One region of the Vibrio navarrensis genome, then DNA from elsewhere that is predicted to be linked to it. Evidence: predicted binding sites of a transcription regulator. Region 1 holds the regulator's gene; each other region holds the start of a gene.

Region 1 (8,022 bases):
CGTAATATTGAATCGGTACGCCACTCAGTGCGAGCGAAAGTGCGCGTTGCGGAGCACTCCAGCTCGCAAGACTTTTTAATAGCCAATACCTCATTTGAAAACTTCCGCGCCACGGCAGCCAAAGCCGCGTATGACCAAGCCTCTTCCAGTGTGATTTTGTCACCGAAAGTGGCCCAGGCTCTGATGGTGGAAGATGGCGAATACGTACGCATGCTAGCGCAGTAATGATTAAGGGAAAGACGATGACACAGTGGATTGCAGGTGAATGGGTAGAAGGGCAAGGCGAAGAGTTCACCTCCTTGTCGCCTTATGACAACCAAGTGGTTTGGCGTGGCAAAGGTGCCACTGAGCCGCAAGTCGAGCAAGCAGTGAAAGCGGCGCGTCACGCCTTTCTGAGCTGGAAGAAGCTCACGTTTGCCGAGCGCGAAGCCTACGTGCTGGCCTTTGCCGAGCGTGTTAAAGCGCGCAGCGAAGAGATTGCTCAAGTGATCGCCAAAGAGACCGGCAAACCGCTGTGGGAGACGCGCACGGAAGCGGCAGCGATGGCAGGCAAAATTGCCATTTCGATCCGCGCTTATCATGAACGCACTGGCGAGTCGCAAAAAGAAGCCGCTGGCAACCAAATTGTCTTGCGCCACCGCCCACTGGGTGTGATGGCCGTCTTTGGCCCGTATAACTTCCCGGCGCACTTACCAAACGGTCACATTGTGCCCGCACTGTTAGCTGGCAATACCGTGGTGTTTAAACCGTCCGAGCAAACGCCTTGGACGGGAGAGCTTGCGATGAAACTGTGGCAAGAAGCGGGTCTGCCAAGTGGCGTGCTAAACCTAGTACAAGGTGGTAAAGAGACTGGGATTGCCTTGTCGCAGTCCAAAGGCATCGACGGCCTGCTGTTTACTGGCAGCGCCAACACGGGCCATCTGCTGCATCGTCAGTTTGCTGGTCAACCCGGCAAGATGCTGGCACTGGAAATGGGCGGCAACAACCCGATGGTGATTTCAGAGCAGTACGGCGATCTTGAGGCGACGGTTTACACCATCATTCAATCGGCATTTATCAGTGCTGGTCAGCGCTGTACTTGTGCACGCCGTTTGTATGTGCCGCTGGGGGAAAAGGGCGACGCACTCATTACTCGTCTGGTTGACGCGGTGCAAAAACTTAAAGTTGATCAGCCGTTTGCCGACCCTGCGCCTTTTATGGGGCCACAAATTTCTGAGGCGGCCGCGCGCTTTATCTTAGACGCACAGGCCAATCTGCAGTCGCTCGGCGGTGAAAGCTTAATTGAAGCCAAAGCGGGCGAGGCCGCCTTTGTTTCACCGGGAATTATTGATGTCACTCAGATCGCAGATTTGCCTGACGAAGAGTACTTTGGACCACTGCTGCAAGTGGTGCGCTATCAAGGACTCGAGCGTGCGGTTGAGCTGGCGAATGACACCCGTTTTGGTTTGTCGGCTGGGTTAGTCTCGACCGACGATAACGAGTGGGCGTACTTTGTCGATCACATCCGTGCTGGCATTGTCAATCGCAACCGCCAACTGACGGGCGCCAGTGGCGATGCGCCATTTGGCGGACCGGGCGCGTCGGGCAACTTACGCCCGAGTGCTTACTATGCCGCCGATTATTGCGCGTACCCAATGGCATCAATGGAAGGGGCGCAAACGGAACTACCCGCCACGCTTAGCCCGGGTGTGGAACTTTAATAACGATAACGACCTTTAGGTCTCTGACCTGCGCTACTTCGAGCCATCATTGGTAGTGCAGGCTTGTTTGCTTTCAAACCATGAACGTCACAGGTTGAGGATTGCGGCGGTGATTTCTGCACGCACCGCCGCAGTCCACTCCCGATACTCTGATAATGTGAACCGATACAACAAGGAGGCGTTATGACGCCAGCTGTGTTATTTGAATCGCTATGGAACGACTATATCCAACGCCTGTGTCCTTCCGCGGCGAAAGTGCATCAACTATTGCAAGAAGATGTAGCCCTGATCAACGACCATATCGCGCTACGAACGTTTAACGTCGAGCCGCTTGGCATTGAAACTCTGGCGAAACCGTTTATCGAATTAGGCTACAAAGCGTGTGGCGACTATCTGTTTGAAAGCAAAAAATTAGTAGCCAAACATTTTGAGCACCCTGATCCGACTCAGCCTAAAGTCTTCATCAGTGCGCTGAAAATCGATGAATGCTCAGAGGCGCTGCAAGCGATTGTGAAAAAACTGGTTGCTCAAGTGGATACAAGCCAATTGCAAGGCCACGAGTTCCTTTACGCTGGTCGCTTGTGGGACTTGAGTTTTGCGGACTATCAAACGCTGGCAAAAGAGAGTGAATATGCCTCTTGGTTGGCGGCGCATGGTTACGGCGCGAATCACTTTACGGTCAGCGTCAATCAGCTCAAAGCATTTGACTCGGTGAAAGGCGTGAACGATCACTTACGTCAAGCGGGCTTTACCATCAATGAAATTGGCGGTGAAGTGAAGGGCACGCCGGAAGTGCTGCTGGAGCAATCTTCCACGATGGCAGATAAAGTGGCGGTGCAGTTTATTGAAGGCAGTGAAATCATTCCCGGTGGTTTTTACGAGTTTGCCAAACGCTACCCGATGGAAAACGGCGATCTGTACCCAGGTTTTGTGGCCGCGTCGGCAGACAAGATCTTTGAAAGCACCAACGGCTAAGACGCATCACGAACCAACAAAAAAGCCACCGCAGGGTGGCTTTTTGCAATTGTGCGCCGAGCATGGCGTTGATCTAGGAGGTGAAAGTCCTCTACGGGCTCAGTCGAGCGAGAACCGTTAGCCTATGCAAGGGTGTTCACCGTGAGGTGAAACCTGAAGGAAGCAAACGGCAAAACTTGGTTGTGACGAACAGAAACCTGATAGTAGGCCTGTACAACTTGGGTAACCTAGCAATAGATAGAATAGCCCAATGCCTCGACGGGAAGTGTGTATAGGTAAATCAGGCATGACCAAGGGAAAGAGCAACGTCTTACCTCGGGAGAGCTCATTGCCTGTCTCAGATGAGACCAACACAGCAGTGATGTTGTGTGATGGGCAATGAGAAGTCAGCAGAAGGCATAGTACTTTGAGGAAGTACAACTCAAAGGAAGGCCAGAACTGAATATATCAAGAAGCAGTCACTATTTACTCAATGATGTGGAGTCATAGCAAGATGGAAAACATCTCTACGTCCCAATAGGCAATACCGCAAGTAAAGCTCATGGTCACGAAGAATGACAAGCATGATCGGCGTAGAAAGGAGGACGAGTCTTGGTGACCCCCACTCCGCTGATGGAACAAATCAGCTCCTCAGCGAATTTGAACCATGCCCTTCGACGCGTGAAGAAGAACAAGGGGTGCGCAGGTGTCGACAGACTCGACATCACAGCGACCATCTCTAAACTTCGACAAGCTTCAAATGGGCAAGCGCTCCGCCAGAGTCTTCTGGACGGAAGCTACCAACCTCAACCAGTTCTGGGTGTAGAAATCCCCAAGCCGAATGGTGGCGTCAGGCAATTAGGTATCCCTACGGTACTGGATAGGATAGTCCAACAGGCGATCACATCAGTACTGTCAGAGCTCTATGAGCCGACGTTCTCCAACAGCAGCTACGGGTTCAGGCCGAACCGCAGTGCGCATCATGCGCTTGCGGCAGCAAGCCGCTATATCAGAGAAGGGCGGGGTTATGTAGTGGATATCGATCTAGCCAAATACTTCGACACGGTGAACCATGATAGGCTGATGCACAGATTATCTAAGGACATTAGTGATAAACGAGTATTAAAGCTCATCAGGTCCTATCTACAGGCAGGCTTAATGCGAGATGGGTTAGTAGAGCGAAGACAACGAGGAACACCACAGGGTGGGCCATTATCTCCGTTACTTTCCAATATTGTATTAGATGAACTGGACAAAGAGTTAGAGCGAAGAGGGCATAAGTTCTGTCGATATGCAGATGACTGCCAAATCTACGTTCTTAGTGAGGAAGCCGCCCATCGAGTCAAAGAGTCGATAACGGAGTTCTTGGAGCAGAAGCTAAAGCTCACGGTAAATCGTGAGAAAAGTGCAGCAACAAGAGTGACGGAGCGAGCTTACCTAAGCCATAGCTTCAAGATAGACGGAACCCTCCAGATATCAAAATCGGCACAAGCTCAAATGAAGAAGCGAGTGCGGAAAATAACGAAGCGAAATCGAGGTCGAGAGTTGTCGGTAATCCTCACCGAGTTAACCCAATACCTACGAGGTTGGCAGCACTACTTCAAGCTCGCCATAGGTCAAAGTGCGATGCAGCGCTTAGACGAATGGATACGGCGTCGGTTGAGATGCTACCGCCTGAAACAGCGCAAACGCAGATACAGCATAGCGACATGGTTACAACGACAAGGTGTAACAGAGCGAAATGCGTGGAAGCTGGCGATGTCAGATAAAGGGTGGTGGCGCTTAGCACTCTCGCCCCAGTTGAATCACGCAATGCCAATCAAATGGTTCGAGGAGAGGGGGCTTTACTCATTGAGAGATGGGTATGAGTCACTAAAAGTGTATTCGGAACCGCCGTATGCGACCCACGCTTGTACGGTGGTGTGAGAGGACGGAGGCCGTGAGGCCTCCTCCTACTCGATTGAACGTCGATTTCTGGCGTGAAATTAACGAGTCCCGTAAACAACAATGGTTTTGCCGTGCGCAGAGATAAGGTTCTGCTCTTCCAGCATTTTCAGAATGCGGCCAACGGTTTCACGCGAACAACCAACAATCTGACCAATCTCTTGACGAGTGATCTTGATCTGCATGCCGTCTGGGTGCGTCATTGCGTCGGGTTGTTTGGCTAGGTTCAGTAGTGTCTGAGCGATGCGGCCAGTCACGTCCAAGAATGCCAAATCGCCCACTTTCTGGCTGGTCACTTGTAGACGGCTTGCCATCTGTGCTGACAAGCGCATGAGAATGTCTGGGTTGACTTGGATTAACTGACGGAATTTCTTGAATGAAATTTCAGCCACTTCACAAGGAGATTTTGCACGAACCCAGGCAGTACGCTCTTGGCCTTCTTCAAACAAGCCTAGTTCACCGATAAAGTCACCTTGGTTCAGGTAAGAAAGAATCATTTCTTTACCTTCTTCGTCTTTGATAAGCACGGCAACAGAACCTTTCACTATGTAGTACAAAGTTTCTGCTTTTTCGCCCGCGTGGATCAGCGTGCTTTTTGAAGGGTACTTATGAATATGACAGTGTGAAAGAAACCACTCTAGTGTTGGGTCGGTTTGAGGTTTACCTAGAACCATAATATCTCACTTCCTCTGCAGGGTACGCTTGCCGCTATCCATATTTTAGCCAAGCCTTGTTATAGACTTGCTAGAATAAGAGCTCTTGATTGATGCTGCAAGCTATCTTGTGTTTCGGTTTGAAATAGTATCCTTTTTCGAAAACGATTTCTTGATTTTAATCGTGTCGAGAATGGGATTTTCTACGCAAAATTGTGCACATGATCACGGTATGAAAAGTAAGCGTGAACCGGCCTCAAATTTTAGCCAATTTTGCCTGTTTCAATCAGTTGTTGCAGGATTGGCTGTACAATCAGTTCCATAGCGAAACTCATTTTGCCTCCCGGCACCACTAAGGTGTTGTGTCGCGACATAAAGGAGCCGTCGATCATCGCCAATAGGTAAGGGAAGTCGACGTTCTTGATACCGCGCAGGCGAATCACCACAAAACTCTCATCCAAACTCGGGATGCCTTTGGCATTGAGTGGGTTGGACGTATCCACCGTCGGGACGCGCTGAAAGTTAATGTGAGTGCGTGAAAATTGCGGGGTGATGTAGTTGAGATAGTCGTCCATTGAACGCACAATCGAATCCATCACCGCTTCGCGCGAATGACCGCGATCACGCGTATCGCGCACGTATTTTTGAATCCATTCCAAGTTGACTATTGGCACCATGCCGATCAAAAAATCTACGTGCTGGGCAACGTTGACTTCACCATCGACCACCCCGCCGTGCAGCCCTTCATAGAAAAGTACGTCGGTGTTATCGGGCAGCTTTTGCCATGGGGTAAAGGTGCCGGGCATTTGGTTGTAAGGCACGGCTTCGTCAAAGGTGTGCAGATAACGGCGCACTTCACCCGTGCCCGATTTGCCGTACTGGCGGAAAAACTCCGACAGCGCCGGAAAATCGTTGGCTTGCGGCCCAAAGTAGCTGATATGTCGCCCTTGCTCGCGCGCTTTGCGGATCTCAACGTCCATTTCGGGGCGAGTGAAACGGTGAAAACTGTCCCCTTCAATCCAAGCGGGCTTGATGGACATCATATTGAACATTTTGCGAAATGCTTCTGACGTTGTCGTCGTGCCGGCACCGGACGAACCTGTGACGGCGATGATTGGATGCTTTGCTGACATGACAAACCCTGTCGTTGTAGTACTTACCTGTCGGGCCGGAATGTGGCTTCCGGCATGTGCAATCGTTTGGCCACTATAACACGTTCCACGTGCTTGTCATGGGATAAGGTGCGGTAAAAATCTCGGCCAACTAAAATTTTTGCTTGAGCTGAATATCAACGGTTTCATGCAGTTCCGAGAAAACGATCACCGCTTCACCTCGCTTGAGCTGGGTTTTTACTTGCTCGATTTTTTGCTCTAACGAGACTTCGCTTTCGCCATAGTCGGTGCCTTCACGCAGAACAAATTCGCGGATCAAATTGCTCAGCGCATCGGCACTGATCTCTTGCCAAGGAATGATCATAAATACCTCTTTACTTTATGCTCAATAAGGAAATGCCGCGCTATTATGCCGAAACCGCCAAGCTTTCATAGTAGATCGGCAGCGATTCTTCTAACCAAAAGCGGGGATGCAGCGCGCTGCCGGTTAAAAAGCCGACATGGCCGCCATGATCAAACAGGCGATAGTCAATGTTGTCGGGTAGGACAAATTTGGGGATCACCGCATCGGTCATAAACGGATCGTCTTTGGCGTGAATAATCTGTGTAGGAATGCGGATTTCACGTAACTTGTGCAAGCCCGAGCACTGCTGGTAGTAATCGAGCGCATTCTTAAACCCGTGCAGTGGCGCGGTAATCAGATCGTCAAATTGGTACAAGCGGGTGAGTTTTTTGATCGAACGGGGCGAGATGGCCAACGCATTTGACAGCAGATGATGCTTTTGTAAGGCGTTCTTTTTCAGTGACGAGAGCAAATAACGGCGATAGATGCGAGAAAAGCCTTGCTCGATACGCTCTGAGCAAGCCGAAAGATCCAGTGGCGCGGAAACGATGGTGGCGGCGTCCACCAGAGGAGCGTCTTGATAAGTGGCGAGGTAATTGGCCAGCATGTTGCCACCAAGTGAGATGCCAAGTGCCACTTTGTGATTCTGCGGAAAATGACGCTGAAGGTGTTGCAAAAAATAGCGCGCGTCTTCGGTTTCCCCTGAGTGATACGCGCGCGCGAGGCGGTTAGGTTTACCGCTGCAACCGCGAAAATGCATCATCACGGACAGCCAGCCAGCGTTGGCAAAGGCGTACATCAGGCCATTGGCGTAGGGGCTAAAAAAGCTGCCTTCCAGACCGTGAAACAGCACAAAGAGTGGCTTTTTACTCGCACTTTCACTGCTCGGGTCTTCACTCCACGCGAGATCAAGAAAGTCGCCATCTGGGGTGTCCAGAGTTTGCCAAATGGGCTCAAACAGCGCTTTTTTGCGGATAAAGCGGGGCAGTAAGGTTTGCAGGTGAGGGTTTTTGATCCCTCTTGCGGCAGTAAATTGAGTCATACTTTTCACTCATGGTTCTGTTGCTGGCTCGCAATACGCGTTGTGATGTCCGCTGCGTGTGTCGCTCTCTTTTTCTCAACGTTGAGCCAACTTTATTAAGGCCCGATTGTTTAGGCGGGTCAATGTTCTGGCAGAGGCGAGCTCGATAACTCGGGCTCGGGATCACAGAAACTAACTGGATTTCGCCAAGGGGGCTGAGGGCGGTTTAAATGCCGCATAGAGGTGAGCCGCGCCTAAATGACGGCAGTAGATCTGGGTGAGTGGCTCAGTGTGA
Region 2 (8,022 bases), 460 kb from region 1:
ATGCAGCCAAACCCACCATGGCGATTCTGGCCGCGCCAGCGAGCCTCTCTTTGGCCGGGTATTTGACCGTCACCGCGCATCCTTCGCCTGTGATTGTGGCGCTGCTGTTTGGCATTGCAGTGTTGATGACGGCCATCATCTATCTGGCGTTTTTTACCCTGCTGCGACTGCCTTTTAGCCCCGGTTATGCGGCGTTTACCTTCCCGATGGTGATTGGTTCGACCGCGCTGTTTAAAATGGCGGCTTGGATGAAAACCGTCGACATCAGTGCGGAATATGTGGCGCAGGTGCAGTGGCTGGCGAGCCTAGAACTTATTGTCGCCACCTTAGTGGTTGGCTATGTGGCGTTGCAATACAGTTATAACCTGCTTATTTTGCCAAAGATGCAGCAGGCTCAAGTAAGACAGTGCTAAAGTAGCAAGCCCGGCGGGAAGCCGGGCTTGGTATTAGCTTTTTTTAGCGAAAAAGCGCGACATTTCGTCGAGCGATTGTTGAATCACACTCGGCGGGATTGTCTCTTCCCGGACCACACTCAGTTGGCTGTTCAACTGTTTGGCATTACCTGCCGGATTAACCACCATCATGATCTCTTGCCCCACTAGCGCATAGTTGTAGTAACTGCCAGCAATAAACCACTCACGTTTCACTGAGTCATCAAACAAATTATGCCCGACGCTGTAAGTAGCGGTATCGGTTTGCTCACCGAATAAGCGCTCCATCAAGGTCGGCACCAGATCAAAATGGGTGGTACGGTAATCGTAGCGAGCCGCTGGTTGGTCAGGCGTGTAAATGTACAGCGGCACATGGATCTGCGCTTGACTGTAGTTACCAGAGTGGCCCCAGTAGTTCATACCGTTGTCGTTAAACTCTTCACCATGATCTGATGTGAGTACTACGATGGTGTTGCTTAAATCTATATTTTTCAGCACCTTGCTAATCAGACTATCGATGTAGTAGAGCGAGTTTTTGTAGCGATTGTGGTAGAGCTCGGCGTCAAAATAGTTATTGAGCAGAATGTGATCCACACGTTCCCAGTAGGGGGTGAATTTCGCCCCTTCAGATTCAGGAAACTCAGTGCCGTGGGCTGAATCGTAAAAGAGAAAACCGAAGTACGGCTGTGAGTTCGGTTGCTGAACAAACTGCAGAAAGTCGTTTGTGATGCGCGCGTCACGCTCCACTTGGCTATCGCCTGGTGTTTTAAGACGTAAATCTTTCACCTTCTTAAACACGGTACGCGACAGCGGAGGGCTGGTGAGTGACGCAGAACCAAAGATCCCCATGCGGTACCCCGAATGTTGTAGCGCATCGAGAAAGATAGGCGCAGTTTGGCTGGCATAAACGCTGTCCCAGTACGTTGCGGGTAAACTATAAAACAGGCTAAACATCCCCGCTTGAGTCGAATTACCGCCACTCATGTGTTGGGAAAATTGCGCGCTCTTTTGGGCAAATTGGCTGACGTTTGGCATGATCTCGGCGGTTGCATCACTGTAGCGCCACGCGTCAATCAGGATAAACAGCACGTTTGGCTGCTGCTCTGGCGTTGTCACCGCGACAGGTTGCAACGGGTAGTGCAATGGACTGCTGGTGACATTTTTTAGCTCAACTCGATTGCGGGCGGCCACTTTCTCATCCACCCAACCGTGCTGATAAATCCAAGAGCGCGCGGTGAGTGGGTAGTACAGTGGCCAATTGCTGGTGAACTGGCTCACTTCGTTGTCATACAAGGCATTCTTGTAAGCATGGATTGCTTGGCTACTCACGAGCAGTGCAAACCACACAGCCACCATCGCATATTTGCTTTTCCGTGTGGCTAAACGGCCTGTTAGCCAGACAGTCACGGCTAAGCCGATCAGCAGTACGGCGATTTCGGAGATAAACAGTGCCCAACTGAGCCACGAGATATGAAACACTTCGCTGCCACTGTCGACAAACATACGCACCAGCAAGCCATTAATGTGAAACTTGTAGTGCTGAAAGACGGTAATGTCCACTTGCAAAATGATCAACAAGAGGGCCGCGAGCAGCACCACGCCCCCCCTAAACCACTTGGTTGGCAACCAAGTCAATGGCAGAGCTAAAAGCACAAGCAAAAAGGCCAATAATCCCAGCCAGCCGAGTTGAGTGGCGATCAGATAGAACACTTGCAAAGTGCTGAACGTTTGCTGTGCATCGGCTGGGAGCAAAAATGGATAGCAAGCCAGAGCCAGAAACAGGCTAAAGCAGACAAAAAAAGCGACTAGCCAAGCGCTGTTGTCAGACAGTTTACGCAGCATACGAAAGGGCCCTCTGCAAGATTGGAAAGCGGAAGAGTATAAAACGGCGTTTTTTAACATGGAATAGTTGTGGGGTATGTCACACTTTGTATCACTGTGTCAGTAATATTTTACAGTTCACTTGGACAGCTAAAGAAATTTGTATGGAATGCGTTATAACCATTTAGCAAATCAGTGAGTTACAGCGGTGCTTGATTTTGCAGGCGTATGTTAAGCTTAGGCACAGTCACGCTTACTGCTCGGAAGCCTTATTTTGTTTACTGTTTATCACTCTAATCAGGTTGATGTTCTTAAATCTCTGTTGGTGGAACTGATCCGCCGAGAGCCGCTGCAAAACCCGTTCACGCAAGAGCGCATCTTGGTGCAAAGTCCGGGGATGTCGCAGTGGCTAAAGATCGAACTGGCCAAAGAGTTTGGTGTAGCGGCGAATATTGAGTTTCCGCTGCCGGCGACGTTTATTTGGGAGATGTTTACCAAGGTACTGCCGGATGTGCCCAAGCGCAGCGCATTTAACAAAGAAGCCATGACTTGGAAACTGATGCAATTGCTGCCGGGCATGCTAGATCAACCTGCGTTTACCCCTCTAGCGCGCTATTTGCAGCAAGATGAAGACCGCAGCCGGCTCTACCAGCTGGCCGAGAAAATCGCCGATATTTTCGATGGTTACTTGGTCTATCGCCCCGAGTGGATCGCCAAGTGGGAGGTTGGGCAAGCGGTGGAGGAAATTGCGGATGAGCACCCTTGGCAGGCGCCGCTTTGGCAGGCGCTCTATCAGCACACCTTGGCGTTAGGGCAATCGCCCTATCATCGTGCCAACCTCTATCAAGACTTTATTCACACTCTGCAAGCATCATCGGCAACTTTTGAACAACTGCCCGAGCGGCTGTTTGTGTTTGGTATTTCGTCGCTGCCGCCGCGTTATCTCGATGCGCTTAAAGCGCTCGGAGAGCATATCGATGTGCATCTGATGTTCACCAACCCTTGTCGTTACTACTGGGGAGACGTGCGCGATCGCAAGTTTCTCGCGCGCTTGGCGGCCAAGCATCGTCAGCATGTAGTGTGGCAACAAGACCATTCACAAGCGCTGGGTGAAAGTGAGCAGTTGAAAGGCTCGATTGAAGATAATCTTGCCGATGAACTGCATAGCCAAATGGTCGGTAACAGTTTGCTCGCCTCGATGGGCAAATTGGGGCGGGATAATATGTATCTGCTCTCGCAGCTCGAATCCCATGAGATTGAAGCGTTTGTTGAGGTGGAACGCGACACTCTGCTGCATCAGTTGCAAGCGGACATTCTCAATTTAGAAGAGCACCAAGACGACAATCAACTCGACCACAGTGGGCACAAACAGGTGGTTTCACTGGGTGATCAGTCACTGTCACTGCACGTTTGCCACAGCCCTATGCGGGAAGTGGAGGTGCTGCACGACCGTTTGCTGGCGATGTTTGACGCCGATCCCAGTCTAAAACCGCGCGACATTATCATCATGGTGGCCGACATCAACGCCTACAGCCCGGCCATTCAGGCGGTGTTTGGTAACGCGCCGGGCGAGCGCTTCATTCCGTACTCAATTTCAGACCGCAGTGCCGCGCAGGAAAGCCCGATTTTGAGCGCTTTTCTACAGTTGCTGAACTTACCTCAAGCGCGCTGTTTAGCGTCAGAACTGCTCGAACTTCTGGAAGCGCCGGCGATTTTGCGCCGTTTTGCACTCAGTGATGACGATTTTCTGCAAGCCAAGCAGTGGGTCGAAGCGTCCGGCATTCGCTGGGGGCTGGATGAGCACACGGGCGGTGAGTTCGAACTGCCGCAAACCGAGCAAAATACCTGGCAGTTTGGCATTCGTCGCATGTTGCTCGGTTATGCCATGGCCGATACGGCGGGCTTATTTCAATCGCGTAGCGGACTGATTGCACCTTACAACGAGGTGCAAGGAATGGGGGCTGAGCTGGCGGGCAAACTGAGCCACTTTATTCAAAAAATTACCGAATATCGCAGCAAATTAGCGCAAAACCTCCAAGTAGATGACTGGCGTGACGCTTTGAATGACTTGCTGGATGATTTCTTTCAGGTCGATCTGGATGGAGAAGTGGCGCTTAAGTCGATTCGTGACACCTTAACGCAACTGAAAGAGCAGTTGAGCGATGCCGCATTTAGCGCGGACTTGTCTCCGGCGGTGGTGAGTGAATACTTGCACAACAAACTGTCGGGCACGCGGGTCAGCCAACGTTTTCTCGCCGGGCAAGTCAACTTTTGTACTCTCATGCCCATGCGTTCTATCCCGTTTCGCACCGTTTGTCTGCTCGGCATGAACGATGGCGTTTATCCGCGCACGGTGCCGCCGGAAGGTTTTGATCTGATGAACGGCCGCGCTCGGCCGGGCGATCGCTCACGCCGCGATGACGACCGTTATCTGTTCCTCGAAGCCTTGCTCTCTGCGCAGCAGACGCTGTACATCAGTTATGTGGGCCGCTCGGTGCAAGATAACAGCGAGCGGGTGCCTTCGGTGCTGGTCTCTGAACTGCTGGAATATTGCCAGCAAAACTACTGTTTGGTGGGCGATGAAGCGCTGGCGGTGGATGCTTCCGGTGAGCGTTTGGTGCGCAGCATACAAACTCATCATCCTTTGGTGCCGTTCAGCCCTAGCGCGTTTCAAGGTGAGATGAGCAGCTACGCCAAAGAGTGGATCCCGGCCGCGCAGTTGCAAAGTCAAACTTCACTCAATCAAAGCCGCGGCGCATTTTTACGTGCATTGGATGACTATTGGTTGGGGATAAGTTTTCCTTACGAGCTGGATCTGGTTGAACTGCACCGCTTCTGGCGTTTACCGGTCCAGTACTTTTTCAATCGCCGCTTAAAAGTCCTGTTTGAACCGCCGCTGCCGGTGATGGAAGATGATGAGCCTTTTACTCTCGACGGGCTCAGCAGTTTTCAATTGCGTGATGAGCTCCTTGACCGCTTGCTTGAAGCGAGTGTGGCTCAGCAAGATCCACAAGCGGTGATTGAACAGTTTTTACAACAGCAGCGAGCTTGCGGCCATTTGCCCGTTGGCGCTTTTGGTGAAATCGAGTTTGCCGCTAACCGTGCTCAAGCAGAAGCGCTGGTGGATAAGCTGACCTTTCTCGCAGTACGTGAGCAAGAAGACATCGAGATCGATTTGACCTTTGATCTGCTTGGCGAAGGCAAGCCGATCCGCTTAACGGGCTGGTTAACGCGTCATTATCAATGTGGTTTGATACGTTACCGCAGTGGCCGGATCCGCGCGCAGGATTATTTGGCTGGCTGGATAGATCACCTAGCGATGTCCGCCAGTGGCTTGGCTCAGCCGACACACCTGATTGGTTACGATCGCAAAGAGGGCGTGCAGCATCTTATCTACCCGGCGCTTACTCAACCAGAGCAAGCCAAAGCCTTGCTTGCCGAGCTGGTGCGTCTGTTTGTCGAAGGGATGAATCGCCCCTTAGCCTATTTCCCGCACACCGCCTTGGCGGCGATTGAAGCGGGCTTTAACCGCGGCCAGTGGGTTGATGACCAAGAAAAAGCCCACAAAAAAATGGCCGATACCTTTAACGATGGCTTTTTAGGCGCAGGTGAGGGCAGTGATGTCTATATTGCGCGCATCTGGCCGCAGTGGAACGAAACGTTGGTGCATGAAGTCCGTCTGCTCAGTAGTTTAGTGTTGCAAGGAGCAAGGCTGAGTGTGGTTGACGGTGAGGATGCGTCTTGACAGTGCGGGTGATGATGAGAAGTGCAAGAGTAGAGTGGCCGCCAGAAAATCATTATTGGTGTAGGGCGTTCGCTGTACGGCCACGAGGTCAGAGGGACCACGATTCGATGGAGAATACCGTCAACAGTACGGCAGAGCTCGTGAGGCGCATACTAACCAGAGCCGCACAGAGCTTCCGTGAGTGAGATCTCACAACATCCTAATATTTATACACTTTGCATATATTCATAGAATTTTTGATGTTTGATCACAGTTCGATTAGCAGATAATCCGGAGATATTACGCCGATGACTGACAAGCCTGTCGCCATTCCTTTGCACACCATGCAGTTTCCCTTGCATGGCGCGCGCTTGATTGAAGCGTCTGCCGGAACGGGCAAAACCTTCACCATCGCGGGCCTCTATTTGCGCTTGCTGCTCGGCCACGGCAGTGACGATACCCGCCACCGCGTGCCGTTAACCGTCGATCAAATTCTGGTGGTGACTTTTACCGAAGCGGCCACGGCCGAACTGCGTGATCGGATCCGCGCGCGCATTCATGCCGCAAGATTGGCGTTTTCCCGTGGGCAAAGTGATGATGCGGTGATCAAGCCGCTGTTGGCCGAGATTGACGATCATCGTCAGGCCGCGCAGATCTTGTTGCAAGCGGAACGGCAAATGGACGAGGCTGCGGTGTATACCATTCACGGTTTTTGTCAGCGCATGTTGTCGCAAAACGCGTTTGAGTCCGGTAGCCGTTTCAACAATGAGTTCGTCACCGATGAAAGTCAGCTCAAAGCGCAGGTGGTCGCCGACTACTGGCGACGCAATTTCTATCCTTTACCGCAGGCTTTGGCCGCGGAAGTGCGCCAATTGTGGAGCTCGCCAGCGGCACTGCTCGCTGAGATTGGCTGCTACTTAACGGGCGCGCCGCTCAAACTGACAGTAGAGCCGATGGCAGGCAGTTTGGCCGAATTGCATCAAGCCAATCTAGAAAAAATTGCCGACTTAAAAGCGCGTTGGCGCGCGGTGCAAGACGACCTCATGCCTTTGATTTCGGCGTCCGATGTCAATAAACGCAGTTACAGCAAAAAGTCGATGCCAGAATGGCTCGCCGCCGTCAATCAGTGGGCGGCTAGTGAAACCAGCAGCTACGATTTTCCGGACAAGTTGGTCAAGTTTTCACAAACCGAACTGACAGAGAAAACGCCGCAGGGCGTGGTGCCCGAGCATGAGATTTTTCTCGCTATTGATGCCTTTCTTGCTCAGCCGATCAGTTTAAAAGCGCCGCTGTTGGCTCATGCGATTGCGCAGTGCCGCACTTGGCTGGCGAAAGCCAAAATGCAGAAGCAGTGGCTCTCTTTTGATGACTTGCTCACCCAGTTATCCGCAGCAATTGATAATGATGAGCAAGATTTGCTCGGCAGCCGAATTCGCATCCTCTATCCGGTGGCGATGATTGACGAATTTCAGGACACCGACCCGCTGCAATACAGCATTTTCAGCCGTATCTATCTCAACCATCCTGAGTGCGGTCTGTTTATGATTGGCGATCCCAAGCAGGCCATTTACGGCTTTCGCGGCGCAGACATCTTCACCTACATCAAAGCGCGTAATCAAGTGAGTGCTCACTATACGCTTGGCACCAACTGGCGATCGAGTGCCGAGATGGTGCAGGCGGTTAATCAGGTGTTCCAACGGCCGGATAGCCCGTTTATCTACGATCAAGACATTCCCTTTCTGCCCGTTAGCGCCAGCCCGGGTGCGGAACATCGCTTTTGGATCATGGGTGGTCAAAAGCAACCTGCGCTCACTTACTGGTTGCAAGAGGCGCAGCAAGGCCCGGTCAGCAAAGGCGAGTACCAGCAAGTGATGGCCGCGTCGAGCGCGAGTCAAATTCAGCACGTGCTCAGCCAGTCGCAACAAGGCCATGCGTGGCTGCTGCGAGGAGAAGAGCGAAAAGCCATTTTGCCGGGCAACATTGCGGTGCTGGTCAGAACCGGGAGTGAAGGACGTTTGATCAAAAAAGCATTGGCAGAGCAGGGCA
Region 3 (8,022 bases), 1.7 Mb from region 1:
TAAAACCTTGATCGATTTCCCAAGACAAAGACCACGCAATGCGTGGTCTTTGTCTTTGTGCGCCGAGCATGGCGTTGATCTAGGAGGTGAAAGTCCTCTACGGGCTCAGTCGAGCGAGAACCGTTAGCCTATGCAAGGGTGTTCACCGTGAGGTGAAACCTGAAGGAAGCAAACGGCAAAACTTGGTTGTGACGAACAGAAACCTGATAGTAGGCCTGTACAACTTGGGTAACCTAGCAATAGATAGAATAGCCCAATGCCTCGACGGGAAGTGTGTATAGGTAAATCAGGCATGACCAAGGGAAAGAGCAACGTCTTACCTCGGGAGAGCTCATTGCCTGTCTCAGATGAGACCAACACAGCAGTGATGTTGTGTGATGGGCAATGAGAAGTCAGCAGAAGGCATAGTACTTTGAGGAAGTACAACTCAAAGGAAGGCCAGAACTGAATATATCAAGAAGCAGTCACTATTTACTCAATGATGTGGAGTCATAGCAAGATGGAAAACATCTCTACGTCCCAATAGGCAATACCGCAAGTAAAGCTCATGGTCACGAAGAATGACAAGCATGATCGGCGTAGAAAGGAGGACGAGTCTTGGTGACCCCCACTCCGCTGATGGAACAAATCAGCTCCTCAGCGAATTTGAACCATGCCCTTCGACGCGTGAAGAAGAACAAGGGGTGCGCAGGTGTCGACAGACTCGACATCACAGCGACCATCTCTAAACTTCGACAAGCTTCAAATGGGCAAGCGCTCCGCCAGAGTCTTCTGGACGGAAGCTACCAACCTCAACCAGTTCTGGGTGTAGAAATCCCCAAGCCGAATGGTGGCGTCAGGCAATTAGGTATCCCTACGGTACTGGATAGGATAGTCCAACAGGCGATCACATCAGTACTGTCAGAGCTCTATGAGCCGACGTTCTCCAACAGCAGCTACGGGTTCAGGCCGAACCGCAGTGCGCATCATGCGCTTGCGGCAGCAAGCCGCTATATCAGAGAAGGGCGGGGTTATGTAGTGGATATCGATCTAGCCAAATACTTCGACACGGTGAACCATGATAGGCTGATGCACAGATTATCTAAGGACATTAGTGATAAACGAGTATTAAAGCTCATCAGGTCCTATCTACAGGCAGGCTTAATGCGAGATGGGTTAGTAGAGCGAAGACAACGAGGAACACCACAGGGTGGGCCATTATCTCCGTTACTTTCCAATATTGTATTAGATGAACTGGACAAAGAGTTAGAGCGAAGAGGGCATAAGTTCTGTCGATATGCAGATGACTGCCAAATCTACGTTCTTAGTGAGGAAGCCGCCCATCGAGTCAAAGAGTCGATAACGGAGTTCTTGGAGCAGAAGCTAAAGCTCACGGTAAATCGTGAGAAAAGTGCAGCAACAAGAGTGACGGAGCGAGCTTACCTAAGCCATAGCTTCAAGATAGACGGAACCCTCCAGATATCAAAATCGGCACAAGCTCAAATGAAGAAGCGAGTGCGGAAAATAACGAAGCGAAATCGAGGTCGAGAGTTGTCGGTAATCCTCACCGAGTTAACCCAATACCTACGAGGTTGGCAGCACTACTTCAAGCTCGCCATAGGTCAAAGTGCGATGCAGCGCTTAGACGAATGGATACGGCGTCGGTTGAGATGCTACCGCCTGAAACAGCGCAAACGCAGATACAGCATAGCGACATGGTTACAACGACAAGGTGTAACAGAGCGAAATGCGTGGAAGCTGGCGATGTCAGATAAAGGGTGGTGGCGCTTAGCACTCTCGCCCCAGTTGAATCACGCAATGCCAATCAAATGGTTCGAGGAGAGGGGGCTTTACTCATTGAGAGATGGGTATGAGTCACTAAAAGTGTATTCGGAACCGCCGTATGCGACCCACGCTTGTACGGTGGTGTGAGAGGACGGAGGCCGTGAGGCCTCCTCCTACTCGATTCAAGCTGGCCATTTGATCTAGTGTTTTACGCAGCTTCTAGATGTGTAGTCAAATACGGTTGCCAAGCCTCTTGGTAAAGGTTCTTCGATTGATTCCTCAGTTGTTTGATTGCGGCCATCTCCATTTCATTTAAGTCGCGCTGAGCTGCGCAAGCTTGACGTTCCATGGTTTGGATCTGCTCATACAGATCGTGCTCTGGACCACTTTTTACATCCGCAATCGCTTTTAAGTGCAATTGCACTTCAGCCACTAGGTTGGTTTTGGGCAAACGCACCAACAGGTTCAAATCACGGTAGCCTGACTCGGCTGGCGTTTTGAAGCGGTTTTTCACTTTAACAATGCGAGTTTCTCGCGATAAAGCCTCGTATACACTCACTAGGCTAGCTACGTCATTGGCCACAATCGTTGCGCGAGCCAAGTCAGTGATTCGACTCGCATCACCGTGCAACTCTAACGCGACTTTCTCTTTAGCTCGTTGCGCCGATTTTACCCCTGCAAAATAGGGATGAGTATCGGTTAGCAGGGCCGTGCTTTTGACAATGGTTTCCAACTCAAGCTGGGCTTGGTGCGCTTTACTGTAAAGAATGTCGAAGTCGCTGTAGGGCTGAGTGGGCTGCGTATCAGTCGATTGAATGCCGTATAAACCACTCAGGCTGTGGCGGAAAAGCTTGGAAGAGACCTGACCTTGGCTATTTGCCCGCGGCTCTTCTTGATTCGAGGGGTCGTTTGGAATAGCCGCAAATGCGGGAGCACGGCTCAGTAACAAAAGCATCAGTGCGGTAGTACGAAGAAGTAAGCTCATTCATTCTCCTTAACTTGTTTGTCCTAGTAAACGGTGCAGGTAAAGGCTAAAACACAAATCAAGCTATCTAATTAATTGGGGTGTGATGACAAAAAACAAGACCTGCGAGTTAATACCTTGTTTAACTGTGTTCCGCATCACGTTGTTATGGTTACCGTCTTCGACGTCGTCTTTTCCGTTTAGTTGCTAATTTAACGTCGTTCGATTAACACAAGGTGAATGGGCTTAACATTTTTCTGTTTTCAGCGCTTCTTTTTGGTTAGGCTAGGGCGAAAGTCACTTTGAAAGAAAGATAGCCATGAGAGATCCAGAATTTTGGCACAGCAAATGGGCCGCCAATCATATCGGTTTCCACCTCGAAGACGTTAATCCTCTGCTGGTGCGCTTCTGGCAGGAAACAAAGCCTAAGCGCAGTGAACAGGTACTTGTGCCACTGTGTGGTAAATCGGAAGACTTAGCTTGGCTGGCGACAAAACATGACCACGTCGAAGGGGCAGAGCTCAGCCAAATTGCGGTTCGGGCGTTTTTTGCAGAGCACTTTTACACCCCGACGGTGACCACACTGTCAGGCCAACATGAGCTGTATCAGTTTGATGAACTCGCCATTTATGCTGGTGATTTCTTCACGGCGCCGCTTTCCAAAGCAGACATTGTCTATGATCGCGCAGCCTTGATTGCGCTGCCCCAAGAGATGCGGCTTGAATACGTGCAGCGAGTGCGTTCGCTATTAAACCCGGGTGGGCGGATTTTGTTGATCACCTTGGATTATCCGCAAGAAGAGATGTCAGGACCGCCTTTTAGCGTCGCGCAAAGCGAAGTAGAGCGCCTTTTCGCGGGTATGAAGGTGACACATCTGTTTGAAGACATTGCCGATGAACGTCATCCTAAAATTGCGCAAAAAGGGTTAAGTCGGTTTGCTGAGCATGTTTACTTGATTGAATCTATTGCCTAATTGAATTGAAAGTAAAAGGGTTGGCGAAATGCCAACCCTTTTCAGTCATGAGAATGGTATCGCTTGAAACGGTCCCAGTTTAGTAAATCACTTTTACTTTTTTCGCGCTGTCTATCGCGCCTTGAATCGCTTTTTCTAAACCTTGGCGACGAGTGAGGACAACCCCAAGGCGACGACGCCCGTCGATATCCGGCTTGGCAAACAAACGCAGTTGTGTTTGCGGCGCTTCGAGTGCATCGGCAATCCCATCGAAACGGATGTTGGCTGATTTGCCGTTGCCAAGTACCACCGCTGAAGCGGAAGGACCGTACTGGACGATTTTGCCAATCGGCATTCCAGTAAAGGCGCGTACGTGCAATGCAAATTCCGACATTTCCTGAGAAATCATAGTTACCATGCCAGTATCGTGAGGGCGAGGTGACACTTCGTTGAAGATCACTTTATCGCCTTTAACAAACAGCTCAACGCCAAAAATGCCGTAGCCACCCAAGGCGTTGACGACTTCTTCAGCAGTGTACTCTGCGGCTTTAAGCGCGTTTTCTGACATGGCTTGTGGCTGCCAAGATTCGCGGTAGTCGCCATCTTCTTGGCGATGCCCAATTGGCGCGCAGAAGTGCACGCCATCAGCCGCTCTTACGGTCAATAAAGTGATTTCATAATCAAAATCGATAAACCCTTCGACAATCACACGACCTGCGCCAGTGCGGCCGCCCTCTTGTGCGTATTGCCAAGCTTTCTCGATATCTTGGGCAGATGTGATCACGCTCTGTCCTTTGCCAGAAGAGCTCATCACGGGCTTAACCACGCACGGGATATTGACCGCTTCAACCGCAGCGACAAACTCTTCGTAGTTATCAGCAAAACGATAAGGCGAGGTGACTAGCCCTAATTCTTCAGCCGCTAAACGGCGAATGCCTTCGCGGTTCATGGTGAGTTTGGCGGCTTTGGCAGAAGGAACCACGTTTAAGCCTTGTTCTTCTAGCTCTACCAGTTTATCGGTGGCAATAGCTTCAATTTCTGGTACGACGAAGGCGGGCTTTTCCGCTTTAATGATTTTTTCCAGTTCGTCGCCATCGAGCATATTAAGCACATAGCTGCGATGGGCCACTTGCATGGCGGGAGCGTCTGCATAGCGGTCGCAGGCGATCACTTCCAGACCCAAGCGTTGACACTCAATCGCCACTTCTTTACCGAGCTCGCCTGAACCCAGCAGTAGTACACGAGTTGCTCCTTCGCGGGTAGCTGTACCGAACATAGTTTGTTTTTCCTTAGAGAGTGAGAGCAATAAGATAATCAGCGAGGGATGATACCCAAATTCACAAGCAAAGCAAACGTTTGCCAGTGGGGAAAAAAGAAAGCCCTGCGTAAAACAGGGCAAACGGAAATGCGTTAGATATTGAGGTAAGTGACCGGAATATCAGGGTTGATCACTTCAAGGGTAGATTGGGTGCACGCAAGGTGGCTGATTTTGCCTTTATGGCTCTCGACCAAAGCAGCAGATTGGATGTTTTCAAAGCGTTCACCGTCGAGCAGCAGTTGCATCAAGGCCACTTGCAGCGGTGGGAGGCTAGGATTGAAAGCGGCGTTTTCCGCATAAGCACCCAGATAGGTTTTGCCGCTACGCACTTGCAGAGCGACACCGCTCAAGTTGTGTGTGTAGGGCGCGTGGCTTCGATTCATCGCCGAGATGGCAGCTTTGAGCAGCTCGTCACTCTCGTCAGTGGAAAAACCGTGATCGACTTTCGTCATCAGGCCGGACTCAATGCCAAGGTCAGCTGGGCCAAAAGAATCGGGCAGATAATCGTGCAGTACTTTCTCGTCGCGCTGAGGTAGCTGAATTTTCAGCACTTTCGCTGTAGAGAGCTCATTCATAAACTGGCGGCAGTGTCCGCAAGGGCTGAAGTTAATGGTGATGTCAGCAATGCCTTCTTCGCCTTTCATCCACGCATGGCTGATCGCCGCTTGTTCGGCGTGGACGGTTTGGCCCAGTTGTACGCCATTAAATTCCATGTTCGCGCCAAAATAGAGCTTTCCGGATAGACCGCGAACAATCGCGCCAACATAGAACTCTGAGATGGGGGCGTAAGAATAAGCCGCCGCGAAAGGCAACAGCGCGACACGCAGTTCGTTGTCTGCCAGTCCTGTTTTTTCCAATAGTTCATCGAACTGCTGTTTGGAAAGGGTCGCGTCAAAATGGTCGTCTGAAACGATAGGTGCAAGGTATTGAGAAATTGATGCCGGTGCGCTTGCTAGCGCTTGTTCAATACGACTCTTCATGATGAATCCTTGTTATTGCATGGAAGGATATTCTATGCGAACGACAAAAACCTACAGTGATTTATCTCACATTTAAAAATGCAACGAATTTGCACGTTGCATAATTAGAGTGAGCTCACACATGTATTCGATTGCATCGAAAATAACTGTTAACGAGGTCGCAGTTTTTTCCAAGGCGATTTTTATCTTTCAAAGTCTACAGTTAACACCAATATTGCCATTTTAGCGAGTGATTGACGGTTTAAGATCAACGCGTACAGGCCCGAGATTGGGCCTGACCATTAGTGATATGCCCAAAGGGCGAAAGCGAAGAAGCTGGGTGCGAGAATAGAGGTGATCACGCCGCACAGGACCAGAGCAAGTGAAGAAAATGCGGCATCGCCAGGCTGCTTCTCCGCACAAGTGGCGGTGCCGAGTGCATGCGATACCGTGCCCATGGTTAAACCACGTGCGATCGGGTGTTTTATGCCAATAAAGTTGTAAATAGGATAGGCGAGAATCGCGCCAAATAAGCCAACCAGCAGCACGAGGATGGCAGCAACCGCCGCTTCGCCGCCCAACTGACTGGAAATTTCCATCGCTATCGGTGTGGTGACTGATTTCCCCAGTAAACTGGCGATAAGCGTGATGTCGGCGTGAAACAGCACAGCAATAGCGGTCGCGGTCATCATCGACATCACACTGCCGATCAGGCAAGCGAAAGTGATGATGCGCCAATTGGCTTTGATTTGCGGCAACTGCTCGTAAAGCGGATAAGCCAGCGCCACCACAGCGGGTTGCAGCATGTCACTGATCCACTGGTTGTCGGCGTAATAGCGTTCAAACGGGATTTTCAGATAAGTGAGCAGCGGGATCAAAATGCCGATGCTGATCAGCAAAGGGTTCGCCAACGGCTTGTTGATTTTTATCGCCAGCCAGCGGGCAAAGAAAAACACCAGGAGAGTAACCAGTAACCACATATTAGCTCTCCTTACGCAAAATGCGATCAAGTAGCCAAGAGAGGCTGACCAAGACGATCAAGGTGCCACCAATCGCACTGGCTAAAATGGGCAGCGCGTTGGCGAGTAACAGATCTAAATGCTCAATTAAACCCACGCTGATTGGCACGAAAAGTAAAATCATGTAGCGGATCAACAGACTTGCGCCCGGCTTGACCCACTCGACTTTGACCAGCCCACTCGCCATGGCGAGAAACAGCACCAGCATGCCAATCACGCTGGCAGGAATGGAGGTTTCTAGCCAGTGGGAAATCGCCATGCCGATGCTGAGCGAAAGAAAAATAAGGCCAAATGACAACATCAGGCCAAGTAGGGTTTTCAAAGAGAATTTCATCTTGAGTAGAAACACACTGCTAAGTCAACGCCGTATGGCGCTCGATAATTATGAGATCAAGCTCTCAGTATAGCGGTAAACCGATTTCAATATCGCTATTTTCTTTTCATCGCTTTCGTGCTCATGCACCAAGTTTTCCAAATTGAGCATGTACTCTTCAATACGACTTTCGAAGTACTCTCGGCAATGGTTGGCCCAGCGACGTTGTTCGCTCTCATCCAATGTCCACGGATAGTTACGCGCACGATAACGAAACAGCAGCGGATCAATACGCTTGTCGTTAAAGGTGATGTCGAGCGCAGCGAGGTTGTTTGGCTCGGTTTGACGAATTATCTCCATCGCGGCGCGATCGGCTGGTGAGAAGAAACCGTCGTACAATTTACTGTCGACATCGTCACTATCGGCAAACTCGCGTTCAATGGAAAAAAGTTGCACCAACTTTTCACGCACTTCTGGGTGTTGACGGATCTGTGCTAAGTTGGCCAAACACTGCTCGCGGTCGATGCCAATGCTCGCCGCATTTTCTGCCGTCAGCGTTTTTGCAGGGGCCAAAATGGGGCATTTATTGAGATGTACCAATTTCACTGGCACTGGCAGCAGCTCGTCAAGATCTTCTCGCTTGGTATAGAGCCGCTCGTGTAACTGCTCGGCGCTTAGCTCAAACAGTGGCTGTGGATCTTTCGCCAAATCGATCACGATCACTGCGTTGTTA
Region 4 (8,022 bases), on a different replicon from region 1:
AGTGACAAAATGCCTCCGGGGCGGAGTTTGCGTCTTGGTTCATTGATAAAGCTTTCAAACAGAACTTGGAAGCGACGCTGGAAGAAGGCGATGTTGCGTGTAGTAGCGGTACTAAACCATTGTTCAGGATGGTTATTATTGCCGGCAAGATAACAGATGCCTTTTTGCATGTCGCCTTGATTGGCGATTGCCCAGCGATCTCGCCACCAGCTCATATAGACAATATCGACTCGTTCAAAAGGCTGATCCATTTTCCAGTCCGCATCTTCTTCAACATACATCAGGTCAACATTCTGGCTCTTGATCCGCGAGAGGCAAACACTCAGCGCCGCAGAGCGCAGCAATGGATCTTGTGGCATGTAAATCGAGACACGACAAGCGTCGTTGCACATATCCAATACATGAAGATAGTGAGCGTAAGAAGTGTATGGCGGACGAACCACTGCGCCTTTTGACGGATAGTTAAACACCGTCATGTTACCTATCGGGTCTTCCACATTTCCACGTGCCAGAATAGTTTGATATTTCTGATCAATCCGCTCGCGTAAATAGTCTGACGGTGCTCCTGCCGCTTCTTTGGCTTCGGCAACGTAATCGGGAGAGACAAAACGAGAAACCGGCTCGTAAGGGTTATGATCCACCGAGCCTAAAGGTTCTTCATTGGCCGAGTAGTTGACGTGTTGGCAGAGAATATAGCCGGATTGGGCCTCGCCAGACGCGATCCAGTACACGCCGTTATCACTGTTCGGCTGTAACGGAACATAATGGGAAGCAAGCTGATAACTTTGCGCATGATTGACCCAGCGCGCATCAATGGTAGCCAATTTGCGGCGGCAACGGCTAGCGATGTGATCGACGTGATCGTAAAACGTTTTGGGATTGATGTGCAGTTTGCGGCATATCTCTCGCACTGAGTAGCCCGTAAACAGCAGGCCCATCAAGTTTTCTTGGAATTGCAGCTTTTTATTTGCCCCAGACCATTTGTCGACAAAAGTCGATTGGCAGTTTTTGCAGCGATATCTTTGTCGATCGCCACTGTAGCCAAACGCATGGTAGAGGTGTTTGTGAGTATGAACGGATAGGCCAAAGTTGGCGCAATCGTCGTTGCGGCAAGCTGGCAGGCCGTCACTGTGAAGCTGACGCAAGCGATGCAGCTCGTTCAGCACTTCACGGTTGTTAAGTAAGGGGGGGAAAGCACCACATTCACGGCAGACCATCGCTGGACGCTTAGGGTTCGCATGTTGCAAAACGTATCGCTTTGCATCGCTCAGACCAAAGTTGTCACACGCCAATGTTTTACAAAAGTTGAGTTGTAACCCATCTGCGTCTTTTGGCAGTTCGCCGTTAGACACAATCACCCCCTCGGGATTATTCGGATGGCCGAGCGAACTCGGCCAAAAGTTTAGATATTGATTGCGGTTTCTAGAGCAACTTTCATCATGTCATTGAATGACTTCTGACGATCTTCTGAGCTCAGTTTTTCACCACGGATGATGTGGTCAGAAACGGTCAGAATAGTCAGCGCTTTTGCTTTGAGATCAGCGGCTACGCCGTAGATGCCCGCAGCTTCCATATCCACACCTAGGATGCCGAGTTTCTCCATCTTCTCGAAGATATCAGCTTCAGGGGTGTAGAACAGATCGGCAGAGAACACGTTACCCACTTTTACAGGGACGTTTTGCGCACGTGCTTGGTTAACCGCTTCTTCAAGCAGGCCGTAGTCTGCTAGAGCGGCAAAGTCGTGATCGTTAAAACGGATGCGGTTCACTTTAGAGTCAGTAGATGCACCCATACCGATGACCACGTCCATCAGGTTTACGTCGTCACGTACGGCGCCACAGCTGCCGACACGGATCACGTTCTTAACGCCGTACTCTGCAATCAACTCGTGCACATAGATACACGCGGATGGGATGCCCATGCCGTGGCCCATCACAGAGACTTTCTTCCCTTTGTAAGTGCCAGTGAAGCCAAACATGTTGCGCACATCGCAAACCTGTTTAACGTCTTCGAGGAAGGTTTCTGCGATGTATTTCGCGCGCAGCGGGTCACCTGGCATCAGGACGGTTTCTGCAAAATCACCAGGTTGTGCGTTGATGTGTGGGGTTGCCATAGCGTTCTCCAATATTTCTATTGAGGTAATTATCATCAAAAGTGAATTCTAATTACCAATTCTGTTGAAACTGTTTCTGTTCGTTGAGGCAATACTAGCTAGATAAATGGATATTCCATGAGACAGTGCTCACAGATTGCTTTGATTTATGTCTTTGTGTCTCTATTGATAACTAAATATGTTGAAAGCAAAAAGGCAATCGATTTGTCTCTGGCAAACCAATAGTAAACTTGGCTGGCTGTTAATGAGAATGATGTAATTCGTTGACTGTACTCACAAGATATTAACCTTGTTAATCATAAAGTAACCTATTCTGTTTGCGAAAATCTGTACGTATACAAAAAGAAAGTTTGTATAACTCACGGTTTTTTTGCTATATCTATACAGGAGATTTTTTTGTACAAGGTGTGGTGTGATGGAAAAGACAGGTATCAAAGTTGGCGTCAGCGCCTGTGTGCTTGGCGATAAAGTCAGATTTGACGCTGGACACAAACTGAGTCGATTTGTTGTCCAGGATCTTGGCGCATATATGGATTTCGTTTCTGTTTGTCCGGAAGTGGGGATGGGCATGCCTGTGCCACGCCCGACAATTCGTTTGGTCTCGGACGCCGAACGCATTGCTTTAGTGGAGAGCAAAAATCCTGACAAGGATTACTCGCATGCAATGCTGGCCTATTCCGAACAGAAAGTATCGCAACTGATGGACGCAGAGTTGAGTGGTTATATTGTCTGCGCCAAGTCGCCAACCTGTGGTATGGAAAAGGTCAAGGTGTATAAACAGCATGGCGCGGAGAAAGAGGGGGTCGGCTTATACACGCAGACTTTGATGCGCAAAATGCCGTGGTTGCCCGTAGAAGAAGATGGCCGACTGCACGACCCGGTATTGCGTGAAAATTTCATCACCCGCGTTTATTGCTTGCATGATTTTAATCAGAATGTGGCACGCGTGCGTACGCGCAAGAGCATTGTCGATTTCCACTCACGTTATAAACTGACCTTGATGGCCCACCACCCGCAATCCTATCGTGAGCTTGGCCGCTTGGTTGCCGCGATTGCTGAGTACGACTTGGAAGCCTTTATCCCCTTATATCGAGAGGATTTGATGCGTGCATTAACCCACCGTGCCAGTCGCAAAAACAATACCAATGTGTTGATGCACTTGCAGGGCTATTTTAAGAAAGTGCTCAATAAAGAGCAGAAAGCAGAGTTGGCTCGAACAATTGACGAGTATCGTCAAGGCATGCTGCCTTTGTTGGCGCCACTGACACTGATAAAACATTATCTCAACACTTATCCCGATGATTATCTGCAAAGTCAGAAATTTTTGGCTCCTCATCCTCAGGAATTGAAGTTACGTTATGGTTTGTAAGCAAACAGAAGAGAAACTCTACGCCATCCGCGAAGTGGCAGAAATGACGGGCGTGAAGCCAGTGACACTCAGAGCCTGGCAGCGTCGCTACAATCTCGTTCAGCCGCAACGGACCGAAAAAGGTCATCGGCTATACAATGAAGAAAACTTGGCGATGATCCGCGATATCCAAGGCTGGCTGGCCAAAGGGGTCGCGATTGGTAAAGTGCAGGCCTTGTTGGGCCAAACGGCCGATATTAGCCGCCTAGAGAGCCAAGCGCTTGAAGAAGTCGAAGCTATGCTCTCTGCGTTAGCCGATCTCAGTGCAGGCAAAGTGGAAAGCCTATTAAACACTGTGCTGCGCGAGTACCCCTTCAACGTGGTGTGTGAGCAGTTTCTATCGCCGATATTGCAGTCTGTGGAGTTGGTGAAAAGCGCTAACCGTTCACTGCAAAAAGGGTTGTTGCGTTCGATCCTTGTGCGTCGTTTAGCCGCCGTATTGGATGCCGAGAACAAAGCGGCGAGCAAAGGTAAGTGTTTGATTATCAGTTATGAAAGCAGTGATTCGTTGGCAAGCTGGATAGAAGCAGTGCGTTTGAGCGATCAAGGCTGGCATATCACTTTGATTGATCACGTTGATGATGTCAGTGGTTTGCTGCAAGCCGATGTGTTAGCTAAATATCAGCGGGTGCACCTGTTTTCCAATCGTGCGCTGCAGGAGAAGCAGCAAAGTATTGTGCGTCAACTGCAACAGCAAAATTCAACGATCACGCTGTCAGAAGTGCTGAGCAAACTCCATTTTGAGCAGGAAAGTCAATGAAACTGGTTTGGTTTAGACGCGATCTGCGCGTGATCGATAACCCCGCTTTGCAATATGCAACACAAAACTCGCAGCAGGTGGTCGCCTGTTTTGTCGCCACGCCAGAGCAGTGGCAATCTCAGCACATGGCGCCTATTCAAGCAGACTGGATTTGGCGTCGCTTACCTGAGTTGCAACGCGACCTCGCGGCGCTCAATATTCCTATGCTTTACGCCGAAGTGGACACTTACCAACAGAGTGCAGTACAAGTTGCTAGCTGGGCTCGGCGGCTCGGCGCAGATAGCGTGGCGATCAATGCTGAATATGAAGTGAATGAGCAGGCGCGTGACCATTGGCTGGAAGCTGAGTTAGCGCAAAGCGGCATGCATCTACAAAGTTTTCACGACAAATGTCTAATGCCACCTGGTTCAGTGCGCAACAAGCAGGGCGAGTACTTCAAAGTCTTTACCCCGTTTAAACGTGCTTGGTTAAGCCAGTTTACGCTGCCCGTGATTGCCACCTCTTCTGCGGTTGCACCTTGTCACTTACCGCAAAGCTTGGCTGAGCAAATTTTAACGCCTGACGCGCCATTTTCTTTCCCGAGAAAAGCCAGCGATGCTTGGCCAGCAGACAGCACTGCGATTTTGCAGCGCCTCAGGGACTTTTGCTCAACGTCGGTGGATAGCTACGACAAGCAGCGCGATTTTCCCGCAGTGGCTGGCACCAGTCAGTTATCGCCCTATTTAGCGTTAGGCGCGTTGTCGGTACGCCAATGCATCGTGCGTTTGCATTGGCAGCAAGCGTTTTTATCGCCGGGGCGGGAAACGTGGCTGAGTGAGCTGATCTGGCGCGAGTTTTATCAACATCTGATTTGGTTTGAACCTAAGTTGGTAAAAGGGGCGGGCTTTGTCGAATGGGAAAACAAACTCTTTTGGCCGGGTAAGTCAGCATGGCTTACAAAGTGGCAGCAAGGCCAAACTGGGTATCCGATAGTCGATGCGGCGATGCGCCAACTCAACGAAACCGGGTGGATGCACAATCGCCTGCGCATGATCGTGGCGAGTTTTCTCACCAAAGATTTGCACCTCAACTGGCGCGATGGCGAGCAGTATTTTATGCAAAATCTGATTGATGGTGATTTTGCAGCCAATAATGGCGGCTGGCAGTGGTCGGCATCCACAGGTTGCGACGGTCAGCCCTATTTTCGCATTTTCAACCCGACCAGTCAGGGGGAAAAATTTGACCCGGATGGTCGCTTCATTCGCCGCTGGGTGCCTGAGCTGACAAGTGTACCCGATAAATACATTCATCAGCCGTGGAACTGGCCTGGGAAAAGCATGCTCAGTTACCCAGCGCCGATGGTTGATCACAAACGGGAAAGAGAGATAACCTTAGCGGAGTACAAAAGAGCAAAGGACAGCGACTAGATGAAAGGCAAGACGGCGCGATTATCGGCTTATTTTATTTCTCTGTTGGCCAGTGGCAGTTTATGGGCGGCGACATTTGATTTGCCGCGGGAAGGGAGCCGCTTGATTGGCCGCATTCAGCACCATGTAGTTGAAAGTGGTGAAACCATGGCCAATATTGCCAAGCACTACGATGTCGGTTTTCTTGCTTTGATGGCGGCCAATAAAGGGGTTGATCCTTTCTTGCCGCAAGAGGGTTACGTGCTCTCAGTACCAACACAGATGATCCTGCCGCCTGTGGAATACAAAGGCATAGTGATCAATCTGGCCGAGCTGCGTCTTTACTATTTTGAGCCTGAAATCAACAAGGTACACGTGTTCCCAGTCGGGATTGGTCGTATTGGCCGAGACACGCCAGAAATGGTGACCAAAATCAGTGAAAAACGACCGAACCCAACGTGGACGCCGCCCGCTTCTATCCGTAAAGAGTATCTTAAGAAAGGTATTGAACTTCCTCCCATCGTACCCTCAGGCCCGGAAAATCCGCTCGGAGAATTTGCGCTCCGTCTTGCCTATGGCAGTGGTGATTATTTGATCCACGGTACCAATAAAGATTTTGGTATCGGTTTACGTGTCAGCGCTGGTTGCATTCGAATGGAGCCAAAAGATATCGAATGGCTGTTCTCTCAAGTGCAGAAAGGGGAGCAGGTGGCGGTTATCAACCAGCCAGTTAAAGTCAGCTTGGAGCCGGGGCGTATTGTCTATCTTGAGGCGCATGAACCACTGACACGCAGCAACGGTGTACAAGATGAACTGACTGTGCCTATCGAGTTGGATTGGTGGATGGGAGAGCTCAATTTGGATGACAGCAAAGCAAGAGCGGTACTGACATCACAAAACGGGGTGCCCGTTGAAGTGGCAGCGCCAGACTTTGGTTAAGTCCGGCGCTGAGTGAAGATTATTTGGTATAAGATTGCGCGATATTATCAATACGCTCGTTAGCACGCACCGCTTCTTCTTGTGCTGCCATCGCGGCCATTGACGCTTCTTTTGCCGCCATTGAGGCGTTTTGGGCCCGCATTTCTGCATCGGCTTGATTGCTCTTCAATGCCGCGACTTCTTTGCTCAGCATCTCAACCTGATTCTTCAGATCGTCAACTTGCGACATGGCCGCTTTGGTCTGCGCATCCGGTCCTGATGCACACCCCGCCAGTAAAAGGACAGACGTTGCGGCAGCTGCAATTAGGATTTTGTTCATAAAAACTCCTTGTTCTACTTTTTAGTTAGTCACTGCTTAGATCAATCATAAAGCTTATATCAATCATAAAGACACCATGATTGTAAACAGTATAAGTGACAAGTGTGAGTTAAACTGTGGCAGAGGCGCAAATACCTGAATTTTTGACCAAACACTCACTTTTTGCCCGTTGTACCTCGCGGCTAGCGGATGTTGAGCTTGAAACTAGGCCGCAGAGGTGGATTAATTTTCTGTGATCTCTATCCTTTATCAAGTGGTTTGCGGTATCATTGCGCGTTTTTTAAAAGCCATTTCCAGCATAAAATTTGCCTGTCTGGACTGGTGCGAATAAGTGGAGAACCCTTTGCAATTTAAAGATTTAGGCCTAGATAATCGTTTGTTGAAAACCTTAAAGCATTTTGATTTCAAGCAAGCGACCAAAATTCAGCAGCAAGCCATTCCCGTGGCGATCGCAGGAAAAGACTTGCTGGCATCGTCCAAAACCGGTTCAGGTAAAACCCTTGCGTTTGTGTTGCCGATTTTGCACAAATCTTTAAAGAACAAAGCATTATCTGCAAAAGATCCTCGAGCGCTCATTCTTGCGCCAACCCGTGAGTTAGCCAAACAGGTGTACGGAGAGTTGCGCTCTATGCTAGCGGGCTTGTCTTACGATGCGACCTTGATTGTTGGTGGGGAAAACTTCAATGATCAGGTGAAAGCGCTCAGCCGCTACCCGAAATTCATTGTCGCCACGCCTGGGCGTTTGGCTGACCATCTTGAGCACCGCTCACTTTATTTAGACGGCCTGGAAACGCTAGTGCTAGATGAAGCCGATCGCATGTTGGATCTCGGTTTTGCCCCAGAGCTGCGTCGGATCCACAACGCGGCCAAGCATCGTCGTCGTCAGACGCTCATGTTTTCTGCGACGTTAGATCATGCGGAAGTGAATGACATCGCATCGGAAATGCTTGATTCACCGAAGCGCATTTCCATCGGTGTTTCGAATGAAGAGCACAAAGACATCACACAGCGTTTCTACTTGTGTGACCATCTTGATCACAAAGAAGCCTTACTGGATCGCGTATTAAGCGAAGCCGAATACCGTCAGGTGATCATTTT

What was found. The regulator CRP, encoded in region 1, controls carbon source genes, mostly activating them, when cyclic AMP is high. The targets are predictions, from matches to a motif close to TGTGANNNNNNTCACA.
Region 2: a site for CRP is predicted at 6,174-6,189, ahead of recB (exodeoxyribonuclease V subunit beta). Genes of this name have one in related genera too.
Region 3: a site for CRP is predicted at 6,034-6,049, ahead of cdd (cytidine deaminase). Genes of this name have one in related genera too.
Region 4: a site for CRP is predicted at 2,232-2,247, ahead of deoD (purine-nucleoside phosphorylase). Genes of this name have one in related genera too.

What each region holds. Positions count from the first base shown of each region.
Region 1 is NZ_CP065217.1:3,210,004-3,218,025, reverse strand. It holds gene astA (arginine N-succinyltransferase) at 1-225, shown strand, start outside; gene astD (succinylglutamate-semialdehyde dehydrogenase) at 243-1,700, shown strand; gene I3X05_RS15240 (DUF1338 domain-containing protein) at 1,884-2,675, shown strand; gene ltrA (group II intron reverse transcriptase/maturase) at 3,288-4,580, shown strand; gene crp (cAMP-activated global transcriptional regulator CRP) at 4,640-5,272, opposite strand; gene I3X05_RS15225 (phosphoribulokinase) at 5,515-6,384, opposite strand; gene I3X05_RS15220 (YheU family protein) at 6,515-6,727, opposite strand; gene I3X05_RS15215 (hydrolase) at 6,771-7,748, opposite strand; gene I3X05_RS15210 (TIGR02444 family protein) at 7,920-8,022, opposite strand, start outside.
Region 2 is NZ_CP065217.1:2,753,782-2,761,803, reverse strand. It holds gene I3X05_RS13035 (TDT family transporter) at 1-413, shown strand, start outside; gene I3X05_RS13030 (DUF3413 domain-containing protein) at 447-2,273, opposite strand; gene recC (exodeoxyribonuclease V subunit gamma) at 2,527-5,997, shown strand; gene recB (exodeoxyribonuclease V subunit beta) at 6,285-8,022, shown strand, end outside.
Region 3 is NZ_CP065217.1:1,462,665-1,470,686, forward strand. It holds gene ihfA (integration host factor subunit alpha) at 1-11, shown strand, start outside; gene ltrA (group II intron reverse transcriptase/maturase) at 619-1,911, shown strand; gene I3X05_RS06555 (RelA/SpoT domain-containing protein) at 1,973-2,749, opposite strand; gene I3X05_RS06560 (thiopurine S-methyltransferase) at 3,048-3,701, shown strand; gene purT (formate-dependent phosphoribosylglycinamide formyltransferase) at 3,781-4,956, opposite strand; gene cdd (cytidine deaminase) at 5,091-5,978, opposite strand; gene I3X05_RS06575 (LrgB family protein) at 6,260-6,937, opposite strand; gene I3X05_RS06580 (CidA/LrgA family protein) at 6,939-7,310, opposite strand; gene sbcB (exodeoxyribonuclease I) at 7,359-8,022, opposite strand, start outside.
Region 4 is NZ_CP065218.1:508,821-516,842, reverse strand. It holds gene I3X05_RS19040 (lactate dehydrogenase) at 1-1,352, opposite strand, end outside; gene deoD (purine-nucleoside phosphorylase) at 1,403-2,113, opposite strand; gene I3X05_RS19030 (YbgA family protein) at 2,529-3,482, shown strand; gene I3X05_RS19025 (MerR family transcriptional regulator) at 3,472-4,281, shown strand; gene phrB (deoxyribodipyrimidine photo-lyase) at 4,278-5,687, shown strand; gene I3X05_RS19015 (L,D-transpeptidase family protein) at 5,688-6,605, shown strand; gene I3X05_RS19010 (Lpp/OprI family alanine-zipper lipoprotein) at 6,625-6,924, opposite strand; gene I3X05_RS19005 (DEAD/DEAH box helicase) at 7,256-8,022, shown strand, end outside.